One region of the Dactylosporangium sp. NPDC048998 genome, then DNA from elsewhere that is predicted to be linked to it. Evidence: riboswitches for the same ligand, from Rfam matches in the RefSeq annotation. Region 1 holds a riboswitch; the other holds the start of a gene.
What was found. A riboswitch is a leader RNA that binds a small molecule or an ion and turns the genes downstream of it on or off. The one in region 1 is predicted to bind S-adenosylmethionine.
Positions count from the first base shown of each region.

Region 1 (9,358 bases):
TACAGCCACGGCATGAAGCAGCGGCTCGCCATCGCGCAGGCCATGCTGGGCCTGCCGGAGCTGCTGGTGCTCGACGAGCCGACGGACGGGCTCGACCCGCCGCAGATCGCGGAGATGCGCAAGGTGCTGCGGCGGTACGCCACCGGCGGCCGCGCCGTGCTGGTCTCCAGCCACCTGCTCGCGGAGGTGGAGCAGACCTGCACCGACGTGGTCGTCATGCACAAGGGCGAGGTCGTCGCGGCCGGGCCGGTCGAGGAGATCGTCGGCGACTCGCCGAGCGTGCAGCTCGACGTGTCCGACGTGGACGCCGCCGAGAAGGTGCTGCAGGAACTGACCGGCGTGCGCGCGGTGGCCTGGTCCGGCGGGCGCGGCCTGGTCGTCGACATCGACAGCACGCCGCGCGCCGAGGTGGTGGCGGCCCTGGTGCGCGCCGGCGTCGGCATCGACCGGGTCGCGCCGCGCAGGCGGCTGGAGGACGCGTTCCTCTCCCTCGTGGGCGGGGACACCAAGGCGAGTGGGGAGCGATCGTGAGTACGGATGTGATCGGGGGCGCGGTCGGCTACCGGCCGGGCGCCACCCTCTCGCTGTGGACCGAGATCCGCCGGCAGGCCTCCCGCCGGCGCACCCAGCTGGCGCTGGGCTTCATGGTGCTGCTGCCGCTGATCATCCTGACCGCGTTCCAGCTGGACAACGGCAACCACGACGACCAGGGCGGCCAGAGCGGCCAGTTTTCCCGCCTGTCCGACCTCGCCACGTCCGGCGGCCCCAACTTCACCCTCTTCACGCTGCTGGTCTCGGCGGGCTTCCTGCTGGTCGTGGTGGTCGCGCTGTTCTGCGGCGACACGGTGGCCAGCGAGGCGAGCTGGGGGAGCCTGCGGTACCTCCTGGCGATGCCGGTGCCGCGGGCCCGCCTGCTCGGCATCAAGCTGGCCGTGTCGCTGCTGTACAGCCTGCTCGCGATCCTGACCCTGGTGGCCACGGCGCTGCTGGCCGGGACGCTGCGCTACGGCTGGGCACCGCTGAGCGCCCCGATCGGCGGCGATATTCCGGCGGGCACGGGCGTCCTGCGGCTGCTGGAGATCGTCGCGTACCTCTGCGTGACCCTCCTGGTCGTAGCCTCACTCGCGTTCCTGCTGTCGGTGTCGACCGACGCCCCGCTCGGCGCCGTCGGCGGCGCGGTGCTGCTGCAGATCCTGTCGAACATCCTCGACCAGATCACCGCGCTGGGAAACCTGCGCACCGTGCTCCCCACCCACTACGCCGACGCCTGGCTGGGCCTGCTCTCCAGCCCCATGCAGACCGACGACCTGGTCAAGGGCTGCATAGCCGCGCTGGCCTACGCCACCGTGTTCTTCTCCCTGGCCTGGTGGCGTTTCCTGCGCAAGGACGTGGTGAGCTGACCGATAGCCGGACGGCCCGCGACCGCGACCGTCCGGCCGCGGCCCTGGTCAGGCGGGGGAGTAGCCGGGGACGCTGCGCATCGGGGGGCGGTCCGGGTGGGCGACCGGCGTCACCCGCGGTACGACCGCGGAATCATGGCGCTCGAACTGCGTCAGGGTCGGCCAGAGCGGGTGGCCGGGGGACACGCGGGCGTTGATCGTGTGCACGATCGTCGCGGCCATGCGGCCCAGGGCGGCCGTGTCCTGGTGGCCGTGGGTGCGCTGGCCCAGGTCGACCTGGGCCACCGCGTCCAGACCGTGGCGGCGGTAGGTGTCGACGAGGAGGCCGGTCTCGACGCCGTAGCCGGCGGCGAACGGCAGCGACTCCAGCAGCGTGCGGCGGGCCGCGTACTCGCCGGCCAGCGGCTGTACCACGCCGGCCAGCTCCGGGAAGTGTGCGTTGAGCAGCGGGCGGGCGGCGAGCTCGGTGACCCGGCCGCCGCCGGCCGCGGAGACGTCGAGCAGGGGGCGGTCGTAGAAGGCCTTCACCATCAGCGTGCCCGGGTCGCCGAGCAGCGGGCCCAGCAGGCCCGTCACGAAGTGTGGGCGGAAGTCGGTGAGGTCGGCGTCGACGTACACCAGGATGTCACCCTTGGTGACCGCCAGCGCCTTCCACAGCACCTCGCCCTTGCCCGGGCGGGAGCCCGTCGCCGGCAGGATGTCGTCGCGGTGGTGGACCGTGGCGCCGGCGGCCGCGGCGACCTCGGCGGTGCGGTCGACCGAGCCGGAGTCGACCACGACCAGCTCGTCGACGAGCGGGCCGAGGGTCCGTACGCCGGTCACGATCTCGCCGACCGTGGGCTCCTCGTCCAGGGCGGGCAGCACGACGCTCACCCTCGTATCGCCTTTCGCGTCGAGCAGCTCGTCGGCGGGCCAGTCCCGCCAGCTCGACGTGCGCCGCGAGAACCAGTCGGCCGCGATCGGGTGCATGAGTGAAACGCTAGTCGGCGCCATGTCGTGACTTGACTCATACCCGGGCGCCGGTGGTGCCCCTTACACTCGTCTGAAGCGCACGAACACAATTGCATACCTCATCCAGAGGGGCAGAGGGATACGGCCCGATGAAGCCCCGGCAACCCCTGCGGCGACTCGATGTTGAGGTCGGCCGCGGTAGGTGCCAAATCCGTCCCGGTGCACGCCCGTGTGCTTGGGAAAGATGAGAGGAAGGCCTCCGTCATGACCTCGACGCTCAGCGTCTTCACCGACTCCCCGGCCCGCAACCTCGTCTGCCGGGGCTGTGGGGCCACGTTCCCGCTCGCCGCGCAGCACGCCTGTTACGAGTGTTTCGGCCCCCTTGAGGTGGGCTACGACCCCGCGGCGCTGGCGGCGGTGACCCGCGAGCAGATCGAGGCGGGGCCGAAGAACATCTGGCGCTACGCGCCGCTGCTGCCGGTCGGCGTCGACCCGGAGACCCGCGTGACGCTCGACCCGGGGCTCACCCCGCTGGTCAAGGCCGACGGGCTGGGCAAGGAGCTCGGCTTCACCGCCCAGCTGTGGGTCAAGGACGACTCGGCCAACCCCACGCACTCGTTCAAGGACCGGGTCGTCTCCGTCGCGCTCACCGCCGCGCGGGCGCTGGGCTTCACGCGGTACTCCTGCGCCTCCACCGGCAACCTCGCCAACTCCGTCGCCGCGCACGCGGCCCGGGCCGGCGTCCCGTCGACCGTGTTCATCCCGGCCGACCTGGAGCCGGGCAAGGTCGTCATGACCGCGGTGTACGGCGGCGAGGTCGTCGCCATCGAGGGCTCCTACGACGAGGTGAACCGGCTCTGCTCGGAGCTGACCGAGACCGACGAGTTCGAGGACACCGCGTTCGTCAACGTCAACGTCCGGCCGTTCTACGCCGAGGGCTCCAAGACGCTCGGATACGAGGTCGCCGAGCAGCTCGGCTGGCGCATCCCGGCCCAGGTGGTCATCCCGATGGCCAGCGGCGAGCTGCTCACGAAGATCGACAAGGCGTTCGCCGAGCTGGTCGAGATCGGCCTGGTGCCGAACACGCCGTGGAAGGTCTTCGGCGCCCAGTCGGCCGGCTGCAACCCGATCGCGAAGGCGCTGCACGACGGCGTCGACGAGATCACCCCGGTCAAGCCGACCGGCATCGCCAAGTCGCTGAACATCGGCGACCCGGCCGCCGGCGTCTACGCGCTGGAGTCGGTGCGCCGTAGCGGCGGCTGGATGGAGTACGTGGACGACGACGAGATCCGCGCGGGCATCCAGCTGCTGGCCCGCACCACCGGCGTCTACGCCGAGACGGCCGGCGGCGTGACCACCGCGGTGCTCAAGAAGCTCGTCGAGTCCGGCCGGCTCGATCCCAGCGCCGAGACGGTCATCTTCAACACCGGCGACGGGCTCAAGACCCTCGATGCGGTGGCGGACCGGGTGGGCCCCACCCATCGGGTGAAGCCGTCGCTGAAGTCGGCGCGGGAGGCCGGCCTGCTCGGATGATTTTTTTGGGTTACTCGATCACCGAGCGTTCAGATTGAGAGAGCGCTTCCACGCTTGGACGAGGGAAGGGTCGTCCGATTGGTGGAGGTGATCGACACCGAGCGTAATCGGCGGCGAGCCGTACGTTCGGTGGTGGACTTGACGCCTTAAGACCCGAGCGCCAGGATGCTCGGTGCGGGAGGACGTGTCGCCGCGAGGCTCTAACCGATTGCTCGGTGGGAGCCCGCGACCACAACACCGGAGGTGTTGGCGAGCGTCCTCTCGACCAATTTCCGGACCTTCTGGTTCTCCCTGGTTCTCCGGACCGTCGGACGGTCACCGGCATAAATGGATTGCCGGGGCGTCGCGTCGCGGGCGACCCTGGCGGTATGGCCCAATCTCCGCTCGAGATCGTCGAGGTGCGCGCCGATGACCCGGCGGCGATCGACGCTGTGTTCGAGATCGGCAACGACGCGCTGCGCGCGGACCTGCCGGATTTGCCGGACAACTGCCGATACCAGCACGACATGAGCTTCGTGGTCCCGCCGCTGTGGGGCGAGCGGCGCGTCTTCCTGGCGCTGGACGGCGACGTGCCGGCCGGAACCGTCCAGGTCGACCTGCCCCGCTACGACAACCTGGACAAGGCGCACGTCGAGGTCCAGGTCCGGCCCGCACACCGGCGCCGGGGGATTGGCCGCGCGCTGTACCGGCACGCCGCGGGCATCGCCCGGGCCGCCGGCCGCACGAGCCTGCTCGGGTTCAGCCGCTTGGATCCCGCGCCGTCCGGGTTCGCCGCGGCGTTCGGGGCGAGCAACGGGCTGACCGACGCGCGGCGCCGGCTGCTGCTGGCCGACCTCGACGAGGGCGGGATCGACCGCCTGTACGCCGACGGCCTGGCCCGGTCCGGGGGCTACTCCGCCGTGCAGTGGCACAACGGGCCGCCGGACGAGCATCTCGAGGACCTCGCCGCGCTCGACAGCTCGTTCCTGGCCGAGACGCCCATGGGGGAGCTCGACTACGAGCCGGAGAAGATCGACGCCGAGCGGCTGCGGCGCCAGCACGAGGTGTACGCGAAGTGGGGCTCCCGGCGGTACGAGACCGGCATGATCCACGAGGCGACCGGCCGGCTCGTCGCCTGGACCGCGCTGCGGGTGACGAAGAGCGTGGACTGGCACGGCTGGCAGCTCATCACCCTGGTGCACCCCGCGCACCGCGGGCACCGGCTGGGCGTCGTGGCGAAGGTGGCGAACCTGCGCTTCCTGCGCGCGCACGAGCCTGCGGTGACGACGATCGACACGTTCAACGCCGCGGAGAACTCCTACATGATCGCGATCAACGAGGCCATGGGCTTCCGCTTCGTCGAGCTCTGGGCCAACTGGCAGGGGCCCGCACCCGAATAGGGTTGTCCGGCCGCTGGGAAATCGTCAGATCGTCGGCGGCCCCGCCCGGCGGTGGCAGGATGGCGCCATGGAGAACTCACACCCCATGTTCGCCAGCCACGCCGACACGCTGGAGCGGGCGCTGACCGCGATCGCCGAGCGTGCGTACTGGTCCAACTACCCCGAGTCGCCGAGCCCCCGGATCTACGGCGAGCACGCCGCCGCCGAGGGCGAGGCCGCATTCCGCGCCTACCTGGGCGCCGACTTCCCCCTCAAGGACCAGCCGGGCATCACCGACTGGGTGTCGACCGAGCGCTCGCCGTTCGGCGTCGCGCTCGACGTGCGGTACCCCCACCTGGATCTTGATCTTGCCTTTGCCGCGCTCGCCGAGGGCATGCCGGCGTGGCGCGCGGCCGGCCCGCAGACCCGCGCCGGCGTGTGCCTGGAGATCATCGCCCGCCTGCACCGGGCCGCGTTCGAGCTGGCCAATGCCGTGCACGCGACGACCGGTCAGGCCTTCGTCATGGCCTTCCAGGCCGGCGCGCCGCACGCGTTCGACCGCGCGCTGGAGGCGGTCGCCTACGCCTACCGGGAGATGATCCGCACCCCGGCCACGGCCGACTGGGAGAAGCCCGCCGGCAAGGGCCAGACGCTGCACATGTCGAAGACCTTCCATGTCGTACCGCGGGGTGCGGCCCTCGTCATCGGCTGCAACACGTTCCCGACGTGGAACTCCTACCCCGGCCTGTTCGCGTCCCTGGCCACGGGCAACCCCGTGATCGTCAAGCCGCACCCGCGTGCCGTCTTGCCGCTCGCGATCACGGTCAAGATCGCCCGCGAGGTGCTCGCCGACGCCGGCTTCGACCCCAACCTCGTGCTGCTGGCCGCCGAGGCCCCCGGCGAGGGGCTGGCCAAGACGCTCGCGCTGCGCCCCGAGGTGCGCATCATCGACTTCACCGGCTCGACCGAGTTCGGCGACTGGCTGGAGGCCAACGCCCGCCAAGCCGTCGTCTACACCGAGAAGGCCGGCGTCAACACCGTGGTGATCGACTCGACGGACGATTTCGCCGGGATGTGCCGCAACATCGGATTCTCCCTGGTGCTGTACTCCGGGCAGATGTGCACGACCCCGCAGAACATCCTCGTCCCGGCATCCGGCATCGCCACGAACGAGGGGCACAAGAGCCTCGACGAGGTGGCGGGCGGCATCGCGACCGCGGTGGGCGCGCTCACCGCCGACGCCGCCAAGGGCGTCGAGCTCACCGGCGCGATCGTCAACGACGGCGTGCTGGAGCGGCTCGAGAAGGCCGGCGCGGTCGGCGAGGCGGTGCTCGAATCCTCAGATGTTTCGCACCCCGCGTATGAGGGCGCGACCGTGCGTACGCCGCTCATCCGGAAACTGGGCGCGGGCGACGCGCAGACCTATGGGACGGAGTGGTTCGGGCCCATTTCCTTCGTTGTTGCAACCGATTCCACCGAGGGCAGTTTGCGGATCTTCACCGACACCGTCGGCAAGAAGGGCGCATTGACCGCTTCGGTGTATTCGACATCGGACGAGGTCCTGGACGCGATGGAAGAGGCCGCTCTGCTTGCTGGTGTGCATTTGTCAGTCAACCTTACCAGCGGGGTCTTCGTGAACCAGTCGGCAGCGTTTTCCGACTTCCATGCCAGCGGCGCCAATCCGGCGGCCAATGCCGCGCTCACCGATGGTGCCTACGTGGCCAGCCGCTTCCGCGTCGTGCAGTCGCGCCGCCACGTGTAGCTTCCCGGGTTAGTAAGACGTTGTCGCCGGGCGATGTTTGACTCTGCAAGGGAACGCGTGGAGAAGGCATGCTCGGCGACCTTTTCTAACTGCATGATTCGTGACCTTGCTGTCCGATTTGGGCCTGTCGAGGCTCGGGTTACCTCGTGTACCGTGCGGTTCGGTCGTCGTTCCTTCGCCGGAGCCACCCCCGGAACCGGCGGCTGTGGTCGAAGGCCCAGGGGCTGGTCCCCACAGCCAGCCGAGTGACGCAGCAGGACCGAAGTAGAGGAAGTGCACCGTGGCACAGGGCACAGTCAAGTGGTTCAACAGCGAGAAGGGCTATGGCTTCATCGCGGTCGACGGGGGGCAGGACGTGTTCGTCCACTTCTCCGCGATTGAGATGGACGGCTACAAGTCGCTGGAAGACGGACAACGCGTCGAGTTCGAGATCGCGCAGGGTCAGAAGGGCCCGCAGGCGGAGCAGGTGCGCCTTCTCGCCTGACCAAGTCCGCATTCACCCCGCCGGGCACCGTCCTCATTGACGAGGAACGGTGCCCTGCGTCTTTTTCCGGCAATTCTGGCGCGATACGCGGGCTCATTGTGTGGTTTTTGATCTTTGAGTGATTTACGCCAATGCCGTCCCTTTTGGGGGCCTTGGCGGGCCCGGTCGCCGAGTTGATCTTGCCAGGGCGCCACCTTGTGCGTCACCCCGGGTTTGCTTGCACTCGACCAGCCAGAGTGCTAAACAAGGACTTGGCACTCGCAACAGGTGAGTGCCAATGGTCGGGACGGTGCAGTCCTCCGGTGGGCAACCGCCGCGAGGCTGGTCGTCGCGGGCTCATCCGGCCCGACCGCCGAGGATCCCGCTGGGTCCCCGAAGGTGCGAAAGCAGGCGGTGAGCCGCAGGCCCCACGTGGGTCGAGGCGAATCGTGAGTGTCCAGGAGGACAACGCCGAATGGCCAAGATTATCGCGTTCGACGAAGAGGCGCGCCGCGGTCTTGAGCGGGGTATGAACACCCTCGCCGACGCCGTCAAGGTGACGCTGGGCCCGAAGGGCCGCAACGTCGTCCTCGAGAAGAAGTGGGGCGCGCCCACCATCACCAACGATGGTGTGAGCATCGCCAAGGAGATCGAGCTCGAGGACCCGTACGAGAAGATCGGCGCTGAGCTGGTCAAGGAAGTCGCGAAGAAGACCGACGACGTCGCCGGTGACGGCACGACGACGGCGACCGTGCTGGCGCAGGCGCTGGTCCGCGAGGGCCTGCGTAACGTCGCCGCGGGCGCGAACCCGATGGCCCTGAAGCGCGGCATCGAGGCGGCGGTCGCGTCCGTCGCCGACGAGCTGGCCAACCTGGCCAAGGACGTGGAGACCAAGGAGCAGATCGCCTCCACCGCCTCCATCTCCGCGGGCGACTCCACGGTCGGCGAGATCATCGCCGAGGCGATGGACAAGGTCGGCAAGGAAGGCGTCATCACCGTCGAGGAGAGCAACACCTTCGGCCTCGAGCTCGAGCTCACCGAGGGCATGCGCTTCGACAAGGGTTACATCTCGCCGTACTTCGTGACCGACACCGACCGGATGGAGGCCGTCCTCGACGACCCGTACATCCTGATCGTCGAGTCGAAGATCTCCGCGGTGAAGGACCTCCTCCCGGTGCTGGAGAAGGTCATGCAGTCGGGCAAGTCGCTCGCCATCATCTCCGAGGACGTCGAGGCCGAGGCCCTGGCGACCCTCGTGGTGAACAAGATCCGTGGCACCTTCAAGTCGGTCGCCGTCAAGGCCCCCGGCTTCGGTGACCGCCGCAAGGCGATGCTGACCGACATCGCGATCCTGACCGGCGGTCAGGTCATCAGCGAGACCGTCGGCCTCAAGCTGGAGAACGCCGACCTGTCCCTGCTCGGCCGCGCTCGCAAGGTGGTCGTGACCAAGGACGAGACGACCATCGTCGACGGCGCCGGCGACGCTGACGCGATCAACGGCCGGGTCTCGCAGATCCGCGCCGAGATCGAGAAGAGCGACTCGGACTACGACCGCGAGAAGCTGCAGGAGCGGCTGGCCAAGCTGGCCGGCGGCGTCGCGGTCATCAAGGTCGGTGCGGCCACCGAGGTCGAGCTCAAGGAGCGCAAGCACCGCATCGAGGACGCCGTGCGCAACGCGAAGGCGGCCGTCGAGGAGGGCATCGTCCCCGGTGGTGGCGTGGCCCTGGTGCAGGCCGGCAAGACCGCGTTCGACAAGCTGGACCTGGTCGGCGACGAGGCCACCGGCGCGCAGATCGTGCGCGTCGCGCTCGACGCCCCGCTGCGGCAGATCGCCGTCAACGCCGGCCTCGAGGGCGGCGTCGTCGTCGAGCGCGTCCGCAACCTCGACGCG
Region 1 covers NZ_JBICTV010000002.1:598,098-607,455, reverse strand. Annotated here, with positions in the region: gene ACGFI8_RS06820 (alpha/beta fold hydrolase) at 1-531, shown strand, start outside; gene ACGFI8_RS06815 (ABC transporter permease) at 528-1,400, shown strand; gene ACGFI8_RS06810 (glucosyl-3-phosphoglycerate synthase) at 1,449-2,369, opposite strand; SAM riboswitch class I at 2,468-2,602, shown strand; gene thrC (threonine synthase) at 2,616-3,884, shown strand; gene ACGFI8_RS06800 (GNAT family N-acetyltransferase) at 4,253-5,263, shown strand; gene paaN (phenylacetic acid degradation protein PaaN) at 5,331-7,004, shown strand; gene ACGFI8_RS06790 (cold-shock protein) at 7,285-7,488, shown strand; gene groL (chaperonin GroEL) at 7,943-9,358, shown strand, end outside.

Region 2 (9,358 bases), 130 kb from region 1:
CACCGGTAGTGACCGAATGGGTGACCCTCTGACGCGTATCAGGATGAGGGGTGACGGATTCTGTATTGCATGACCACTTCGCAATGCTGGGCGGGCCCGACCCGCCGCATATAGTCGGCTTTCATGGGTGTCACACATCACGGCCGCACGTACCGGCTGGACCTGGCCGACCCGACGCTGCGCGAGTGGACCTGCACGGTGCTGCACTCGTCGGCCGAGGACGGCATCGTGCTCGACCGCTCGGCGTTCTACCCCGGCGGGGGCGGGCAGCCCCCGGACCACGGCGTCCTGCTCTGGCAGGGCGTGCAGACCCGCATCGTCGGCACCCGCAAGGGCGACGATCTCTACCTGCAGCCCGCCGAGGGCGACCCGCTGCCGCCCGTGGGCACCGAGGTGACCGGCGCGGTCGAGGACGAGCGGCGCACCAAGCTCATGCGCACCCACTCCGGCCTGCACGTGCTGTGCGGCGTCGTGTTCCGCGACTTCGGCGCGCTGGTGACGGGCGGCTCGATGGAGCCCGCGGAGGCGCGCATGGACTTCAACCTGCCGGAGGTACCGCCGGACTTCAAGGCCCGGCTCGAGGAGCTCGTCAACGCCGAGGTGGTCGCCGACCGCAAGGTGGTGACGAAGGTGCTCGCCCGCGACGACGCCCTCGCCCTGCCCGACATCATCCGCACGCAGTCCAACCTGATCCCGGCCGACGAGGAGGAGATCCGCATCGTCGACATCATCGGGCTGGACACGCAGGCGGACGGCGGCACGCACGTGGCGTCGACGGCACAGATCGGGCGGCTGCAGGTCGTGAAGGTGGAGAGCAAGGGCAAGGCCAACCGCCGCGTCCGGGTCCGCCTCACCGACTGACCTCCCACCGGCGCGGCGGCCACCCCACGACGCGGCCGCGCCGCGGCGTCCGGCCACCGCAGCGCGCGATCGTGAGCCGGAAAAATACGACAAGTTCGCACTCGTCCGGTGAGTCCTCAATCGGAGGGGACGATCACGGCGTCGGGTGGGGGTTCGCGGCGGTGCTCGACCAGGTGGCGGATGCCCGTGTTCAGCACGGCCACCAGCGGCACGGCGACCAGCGCCCCGATGATGCCGGCCAGCACCACCCCCGTCGCGATCGCCACGATGACGGCCAGCGGGTGGACCGCAACGGCGCGGCCCATGATGAGCGGCTGCAGCACGTGGCCCTCCAACTGTTGCACCGCGATCACGCCGATGAGCACGACGAGCGCGGTGACCGGCCCGTCGTCCACGAGGGCCACCAGGACCGCCACGGCGCCGGAGACCGTAGCGCCGACGATCGGGACGAAGGCGCCCAGGAAGACGAGGGTGCCCAGCGGGAACCAGAAGTCGACGTGCAAGAAGAACAGCAGCAGGCCGATGCCCAGTGCGTCGATGAACGCCACCAGGACCGTGGCGCGGACGTAGGCCACCAGGGTCCGCCAGGCGGCCTCGCCGGCGCGGCGGATCGGGTCGCGGGCGGGGGTGGGCAGGATGCCGGTCACGAAGTGCCAAATCCGCTTGCCGTCGCGCATGAAGAAGAACGTGACGAAGAGGATCAGCAGCATCAGCGCCAGGAACTCCACGGTGGCGGTGGCCGTGTTGACCGCGCTGTTGGTGAGGCTGCCCCGGTTGTCGCTGAGCCAGGTGCTGGCGGCGGCGAAGGTGGCGTCCAGCTGGCGGCCGCTGAGGTGCAGCGGGCCCGTGGTGAGCCAGTCCTGGATCTGCTGTACGCCGATGGACGCCTTGTCGGACAGCGCCGGGAACCCGGCCACGAACTCGGTGACGACCAGGGTCAGCACGCCCGCCACGGCGGCCAGGCCGGTGATCAGCACCACGAACGCGGCCAGCGACGGGGGCAGCTTCACCCGGCGGCGCAGGACGCCCATCATCGGCGCGAGCAGGGCCGACAGGAGCAGGGCGATGCTCAGCGGGATGAGCACGGTCCTCAGCCGGCCGACCAGCCACAGCAGCACCGCGGCCGCGGCGACGAGGATCAGCAGGCGCCAGGACCAGGCGGCGGCGATGCGCAGACCGTGCGGTACCTCGGCGTCATCCCGGCTGGTCGTCGTCGCGTGGCTGAACTCCCGCTCGAGCTCGGCCAGCTCCGGCTCCGGCTCGGGATCCTCCTCGGCCAACGCCGCGGCCTCGCGCTCCGCCTTCGCCGCTTCCATTCGCTGGACATAGGCGCGGCGCAGATTCGCCCGCACCGTGTCGAACCGGCCCACGTATCGCCTCCTTGACGCGCTCAGCCATCCGGCCAGGACTCCTCACGGTAGACCGGGCCGCACGTCGTTGGCACGTACCAAGGCGGTAGCGTCGCAAGCGTGACAGCACAACCCGCCGCCGGTTACCAGGCGTCAACCGACGCTCCATTTGCCGCCCGACCGGAGGACGCACTGCCGATCCGGCTCCTGCACGACCGTGTCCTCGTCCGGCTCGAGGGCCCCGAGGGCGAGCGCCGGCACGTCTCCGGCATCGTCATCCCGGCGACCGCATCGGTCGGGCGCCGGCTGTCGTGGGCGACCGCGGTCGGCGTCGGGCCCAACGTGCGCTCCATCGTCACCGGCGACCGGGTGCTGTTCGACCCCGAGGACCGCTCCGAGGTGGAGCTGCAGGGCCGCGACTACGTGCTGCTGCGCGAGCGCGACGTGCACGCGGTCGCGGCCCGGCGGGTGGAGCCCGACTCGACCGGCCTCTATCTGTAGTACGGCGGGCCGGCGTAGGCCGGGGGCGGGGGCGGCGGCACGGCCAGCGAGACCGGCACCGGCACGACCGGGGTCGGCGGGGCGTCGAGCACGCGCACCACGCCATCGGGGAACGTGATGTGATAGCGCGCCCCGTCCCACACCGCCCGCGGCGACTGCGGATCCCGCCCGACGAACACCTGGCGATAGGCGTCCAGCGCGGTCAGCAGCTGCCGCTCCTCGGCCAGCGTCTGCATCCGCCGCTTCGGCTCCTTGTCCAGGCCGCGGTGCAGGCCGTCGCGCAGCAGCGCCAGCCGCGTCGCGTCGAACTGGAACGCCCGCATCGCCTGCGCGCCGGCGTCGCCGGCCACCCGCTTCGCCCAGCGGCGGGCGGAGAGCCGCCGGCCGAGGGTGGCGAGCGCGGCGACCTCCGGCGGGGAGAACCAGCCGGCCCGCGCGTACTCGCCCAGCACGCGCTCGGTGAGCCGGCCCTCGTTGGCGCGCAGCCAGAGCGCGAAGCCGACCATGCCCAAGAAGATCGGCATCATCACCGCGAAGTAGCCGTACAGCAGCGGCACCCAGGGCTTGGTCGAGCTGGCTGCGACGACCGACATGAGGTTCCACGAGCCGTGCAGCATCATCGCGGTCAGCAGGCCGGCCAGCGGCGCCAGGAACCGCACCGCCTTCGTCGACGACCGCGACGCGACGCCCAGCCCGATGCCGGTCATCGAGGTGAAGAGCGGGTGCGCGAACCCGCTCATCAGGATGCGAACGATGAAGATGCCGACCAGCGCGGCCGCGCCCGAGGCCGGACCTGACTTCTCGGCGTAATCGCCGTAGCCCTTGAAGCCGAGGTACAGGATGTTCTCCACCATCGCGAAGCCGGTCGCCGACAGCCCGCAGTAGACGATGCCGTCGATGATGCCGGAGTAGGCGCGCGGGCGGCGCCAGAAGAGCAGCACCGGGCCGAGGGCCTTCATGCTCTCCTCGATCAGCGGCGCGAGCAGCACGGCGACCAGGGCGCCGGACAGGCCGGCCTTCTCGGCGAAGTAGCTGCCGGCGGTGTTGACCACCAGCGCCACGCCGGTGGCCACGCAGGCGCCCCAGCCGAAGACGAAGACGAGGTACTTCACGGGCTCCGGCTCGTAGCGGTCCAGCCAGAGGAAGCAGGACACGAGGACCGGGACCGGGATAATGGCGGACCCGACGCCGACGAGCAGCGCCGTCCAGCCGCCGCTGACGCCGAAGAAGGCGAGCACGGCCGCGCCGCAGAGGGCGATGAAGCCCATGACACCGATGAGCGTCCACAGCCGGCGCCGGTCGGTGCGCTTGGCGGGCGGCGCGGCGGCCAGGGCGAGGGCGGCGGTCGGGTACTCCTGCTGGCCGGTGCTGGGCTCGGCTGCCTCGATCACGTTCGGCACCGCGACGCCGGGCAGCGCCGACGGCCACGGCGAGGGCCCAGGCGGTCCAGCCGGCCCAGGCGGTCCGGCATGGATCATCGGCCCGCCGGGCGATATCGCGCCGGTCGGCCCGGACCCCGGGAACGGCGGCCCCGAGGCCGACCTGGCCGGCGCCTGCGGCACGATCGGCTGGCCCAAGGACGGCGAGGACGGCGAGGATGGCGAGGACGGCGAGCTCCACGGGCTCGGCGCCGGCCCGATGGCCGCGGACTGCCACGGCGCGGGGCCCGACGTCGGCGCGGGGGGCGGCGCCGCCTGCCCCCACTGCCCGGCACTCGGCGCCGAGGAGCCGCCGCCCGCCGCCGGGGGCGCGCTGCCCGGCGCCGCCCAGGGGCCGGCGTCGGAGACCGGGGTCGCACCGGTCTCCGAGGACGGGGGCTCGGAGCAGGGCGAGTTCGGCGTCCCATCCGGCGGGAGTTCGCTCATGACGCAACCTTATCTGCGGTACGGTCTGGTCAGGTCATGAGTGCCAGCGCACAAGCCCCGGCTTGCTGGCCGGCAACCCTCGCGTTCGCGGCGGGGTGCCCCGGGTGATGACCCGGCCCGGCACACGGTGTGCCCGGGCAAGCGCGAGCGAGAGGGTGACCCGTGTCCGAGTTGCTGTCCCCTGCGATCTTGTCGCCGGGCGAGGTCAAGCTGCGCGACGGCCGGTCCGTCGACTTCGCCAACCTCGACATCGCCGCCACCGCGCCGTGCCTGCGGGCCGTCGCGGACGCCGTCGCCGACCTGCTGCCCTACTACGGCAGCGTGCACCGCGGTGCGGGCGCGCTGTCGGAGCGCTGCACCCGGGAGTACGAGCAGGCCCGAGAGACCGTCGCGGACCTCCTCGGCCACGGCTCGGACGACACGGTGATCTTCACGCGCAACACCACGGACGCGTTCAACCTGCTGGCGCGGGCGCTGCCGGAGGATGCGACGGTCGTGACGTTCGGCGGTGAGCACCACGCCAACCTGCTGCCCTGGCGCCGCACCGTGCGCCTGGCCGCGCCCAGGTCGCCCGAGGAGGCGGTCGAGGCGCTGGAGCGATCGCTGCCCGGCATCCAAGGTCCGAACCTGCTCGTGAGCGTGACGGCGGCGAGCAACGTGACCGGCGAGGTCTGGCCGGTCGCGCGGCTCGCGGAGGTCGCGCACCGCTTCGGCGCCCGCATCGCGGTCGACGCGGCGCAGCTGGCCCCGCACGCCCCGGCGCGCCTGGCTGGGCTCGGCGCCGACTACGCGGCGTTCTCGGGCCACAAGCTCTACGCGCCGTTCGGGGCGGGCGTGCTCGCCGGCCGGGCGGACTGGCTCGACGCGGCGGAGCCGTACCTGGCCGGTGGCGGGGCGAGTGCCCACGTGGCCGACGACGGCGCGGTGCACTGGGCGACCGGCCCGGCCCGGCACGAGGCCGGCACCCCGAACCTCGTCGGCGCGGTCGCGCTCGCGACGGCGCTGAGGTCACTGCGGCAGGTCGACCCGCAGCACCGGGAAGACGCCCTGCTGCACCGGCTCCGGGACGGCCTCGCGCGGCTGCCGCACGTCGAGGAGCTGCGGCTCTTCCCGGCCGACGCCGAGCGGGTCGGGATCGTGTCGTTCGCCGTCCTCGGGGCCGACCCGGGCGAGCTCGCCGTCACGCTCGGTCGCGATCACGGCATCGGCGTCAGGACGGGGCTGTTCTGCGCCCACCCGCTCACCCGCCGCCTGCTGGCCGAGGCCGCCGACCGTCTCGGCGCCGAGCGGCCGCCCGCCCAGGCGATCCGGGCCAGCTTCGGCCTCGGTACCACCGAGGCGCACATCGACCGGCTACTGGCCGCCCTGCAGTAGGTCACCCAGCGTCGCGACCCGGTCGAGGACGACGGACGGGGTCAGGTCGGCGGCGGTCAGCTCGCCGGCCTCGACCTCGTCCCAGGCCAGCGGCGCGCTGACGGTCGGGGTTTCGCCGGCCCGTAGTGAGTAGGGCGTGACTGTGGTCTTGAACGCGTTGTTCTGGCTCCAGTCGATGAACACCTTGCCCGGCCGCAGCTGCTTGGCCATCTTCGCCACGATCAGCCGCGGGTGCCGGCCGGCCAGCTCCTCGGCGATCGCCTTCGCGTAGCCGCTGATCTCGTCCGCGCTCTCGTCGCCGGGCAGCGGCACGACCAGCTGCATGCCCTTCTTGCCGGACGTCTTCGGCGCGCACTCCAGCCCGTCGGCGGCCAGCCGCTCGCGCATGAGCAGGGCGACCTCGAAGCACTCGGGCAGGCCGGCCGGCGGCCCCGGGTCGAGGTCGACGACGAGCTGGTCGGGGTCGAGCGCCCGGCCGTCCTCGTCGACCCGCCACTGCGGGGTGTGCAGCTCCAGCGCGGCGAGGTTGGCCAGCCAGACGACGGTCGCCAGCTCCTCGACCACGATGAAGTCGATCTTCTCGCGGTTTCTGGACGAACCGGGCACCGGCAGCCGCACCGTGCGCACCCAGTCCGGGGTGCCGGCCGGGGCGTTCTTCTCGAAGAAGCTGATGCCGCCGACGCCGTCGGGATAGCGGGTGCGGGTGAGCGGGCGCCCGTCGAGATGCGGCAGCAGCGTCGGCGCGATGCGCGTGTAGTAGTCGAGGACCTCGCCCTTGGTGAAGCCGGCCCTCGGGTAGAGGACCTTGTCGAGGTTGGAGATCTCCAGCTGGCGCCCGGCGACCTCGACCCGCAGGCGGTCAGGCATCGCGCACCTCCTCGGGCGACAGGTCGGGCCGGATCCGCAGGAACCGCGGGAAGCGCAGCCGCCCGTCGCGCGTGCGGTGCCCGAACTTGACCTCGACCACGAGCTGCGGGTCGACCCATACGGCGCCGCGGGCGTCCTCCCGCGGTACCGATGCGCCGAAGGGGTTTGTGCTCGTCTCCAACGGGCCGAGCGCGGCCAGCAGCGCCCGCTCCGCCGCGCCGGAGATGCCGCCGCCGACCCGGCCTCGGTAGGCGAGGCCACCCAAGCCACCCTGCGCGGGGACGCCGACCAGCAGCGCGCCCAGCGCGCGCTTGCCCGGCCGCCAGCCGCCGACCACGAACTCGCAGCTCTCCTCGAGCTTCACCTTGATCCAGTCGGTGGTGCGGATCCCGGGGTGGTACAGCGAGTCGGCCCGCTTCGCCACCACGCCCTCGAGCCGGTTCTCCCGGCTGGCGGCCACGGTCGCCGCGCCGTCGTCGAACGACGGGGGCACGACCGCGCGGGCCCCCAGCGCGAGGCCCTCCAGGCGTTCCCGGCGGATGCGGTACGGCAGGGCGGTCAGCTCCTCCCCCTCGGCACGCAGGGCGTCGAAGACCAGGTAGGTGACCGGGACGGTGGCGGCGAGCCGGGCCGCGCGGTTGGGCTCACGCACGTGCATGCGCTCGGCGAGCACCTGGAACGACGGCTGCCCGGCCTCGTCCATCGCCACGACCTCGCCGTCGAGCACCGAGTCGGCCAAGCCGCGCCCGACGCCCGCGAGCTCGGGATAGGCGGCCGTCACTTCGGCCCCGCTGCGGGCGAAAAGCCTGGTGGCGCCCTCGCGGACAATCGCGATCGCGCGGATGCCGTCCCACTTGAACTCGTACGCCCAGCCGGGCCCGGAGGGCAGCGCACCGCTCGAGGCGAGCATCGGTGCCGGCGGGCCTGCCATCCCCACACGATAGTTCGCCTGAGAGTTCCTCGCGCCCGGCTCGAAACGATGCGATTCTGGTGGGACAAGGTCCACAGGCTGCGGAAAGGGATCTCCATGCGCGCGATCTGGAAGGGCGCGGTCTCCTTCGGGCTGGTCTCGATCGCCGTGCGCCTGTATTCGGCGACCGAGGAGAAGGACATCCGCTTCCACCAGGTGCACCGGGACGACGGCGGGCGGATCAAGTACAAGCGGGTCTGCTCCGTCGACGGCGAAGAGGTCGCCTACGACGACATCGCCAAGGGCTACGACCTGGGCGGCGGCGAGATGGTGATCCTCACCGACGACGACTTCGCCGACCTGCCCCTGACCACCAGCCGGGCGATCGAGGTGCTGGAGTTCGTGCCCACCGAGCAGGTGGACCCGATCCTCTACAACAAGGCGTACTACCTCGAACCGGAACAGACGGCCGCAAAGCCCTACGCCCTGCTGCGCGACGCCCTCACCAACACCGAGCGGATCGCGATCGTGAAGGTCGCCCTGCGCCAGCGCGAGCAGCTGGCCACCCTCCGCGTGCGGGACAACGTGCTGGTCCTCAACACCATGCTGTGGCCGGACGAGGTCCGCGCCGCGAAGTTCGACATCCTCGACGAGGACGTCACGGCCCGCCCCGCCGAGCTCGCGATGGCCGGCTCCCTCATCGAATCGATGGCCGCCGACTTCGACCCGTCCTCCTACACGGACAACTACCGCGAGGCCCTGCAGGAGGTCATCGACGCGAAGGTGGCCGGCCGCGAGGTCGTCCAGCCGGAGGAGGCCGAGGAGGCCCCGGCCGCCGCGGTCGACCTGATGGCGGCGCTGCGCGCGTCGGTCGAGCGCGCCCGGGCGGCGCGCGGCGAGGAGCCCGCCGCCGAGGAGGCCGAAGAGCAGAAGCCGACCCCGATCAAGAAGACGACCGCGAAGAAGGCGGCCCCGGCGAAGAAGACGGCCCCGGCCAAGAAGGCCACCACGGCGAAGAAGACCGCTACGAAGAAATCCGCGTGAAGTAGACGGTCGCCGACTCGCGGTCCAGGAGGAGACCCTGGCCGATGGGCTGCCAGTGCGGGTCGGCGGGGGCGAACGGGCGCAGGTCCGCCGGGATGTCCGGGGGCGGCGCCGCCGACGCCGCCGTCGTGGAGAGCTCGGCGGCGCGGTCCGGGGTGATGACCGCGAGGCCGTTCATCTCGTAGTCCATCGGGCCGATCTCGGGGCAGCTGCGGGCGCGCGCCTCGTGTTCCTGCCAGTGGACGGACCGGATCGGCTTGAGCTGGGGGTACATCTGCTCGATCCGGACCGTCGCCGTGAACACGGCGGTCTTCGGCGGGCGGGTGGGGTCCGCGCAGCCGGCGAGCCCCGGCACCCAGTCCCGCAGTGCCAGGGCCACGCCGCATGCCGCGATCACGCAGGCCGACAGGGCCGCGGTGATCAGGAGGGCGATCTTCGCCGGTCTTGTGACCCGCTGCATCACCCGTTGATCTGTACCACCTCCAGGCCCCCGCCCGCATAGTCGGCCCGGACGCGCTTCTTGTCGAACTTGCCGACGCTGGTCTTCGGGACCGCCTCGATGAACGACCAGCGCTCCGGCAGCTGCC
Region 2 covers NZ_JBICTV010000002.1:471,333-480,690, forward strand. Annotated here, with positions in the region: gene ACGFI8_RS06245 (alanyl-tRNA editing protein) at 124-861, shown strand; gene ACGFI8_RS06250 (AI-2E family transporter) at 978-2,231, opposite strand; gene ACGFI8_RS06255 (GroES family chaperonin) at 2,403-2,711, shown strand; gene ACGFI8_RS06260 (PrsW family intramembrane metalloprotease) at 2,702-4,102, opposite strand; gene ACGFI8_RS06265 (hypothetical protein) at 4,077-4,616, shown strand; SAM riboswitch class IV at 4,609-4,726, shown strand; gene ACGFI8_RS06270 (aminotransferase class V-fold PLP-dependent enzyme) at 4,763-5,950, shown strand; gene ligD (non-homologous end-joining DNA ligase) at 5,930-6,817, opposite strand; gene ligD (non-homologous end-joining DNA ligase) at 6,810-7,748, opposite strand; gene ACGFI8_RS06285 (Ku protein) at 7,845-8,771, shown strand; gene ACGFI8_RS06290 (hypothetical protein) at 8,752-9,234, opposite strand; gene ACGFI8_RS06295 (fatty acid--CoA ligase) at 9,231-9,358, opposite strand, start outside.
Region 2: another riboswitch for S-adenosylmethionine. It lies ahead of ACGFI8_RS06270 (aminotransferase class V-fold PLP-dependent enzyme); the one in region 1 lies ahead of thrC (threonine synthase).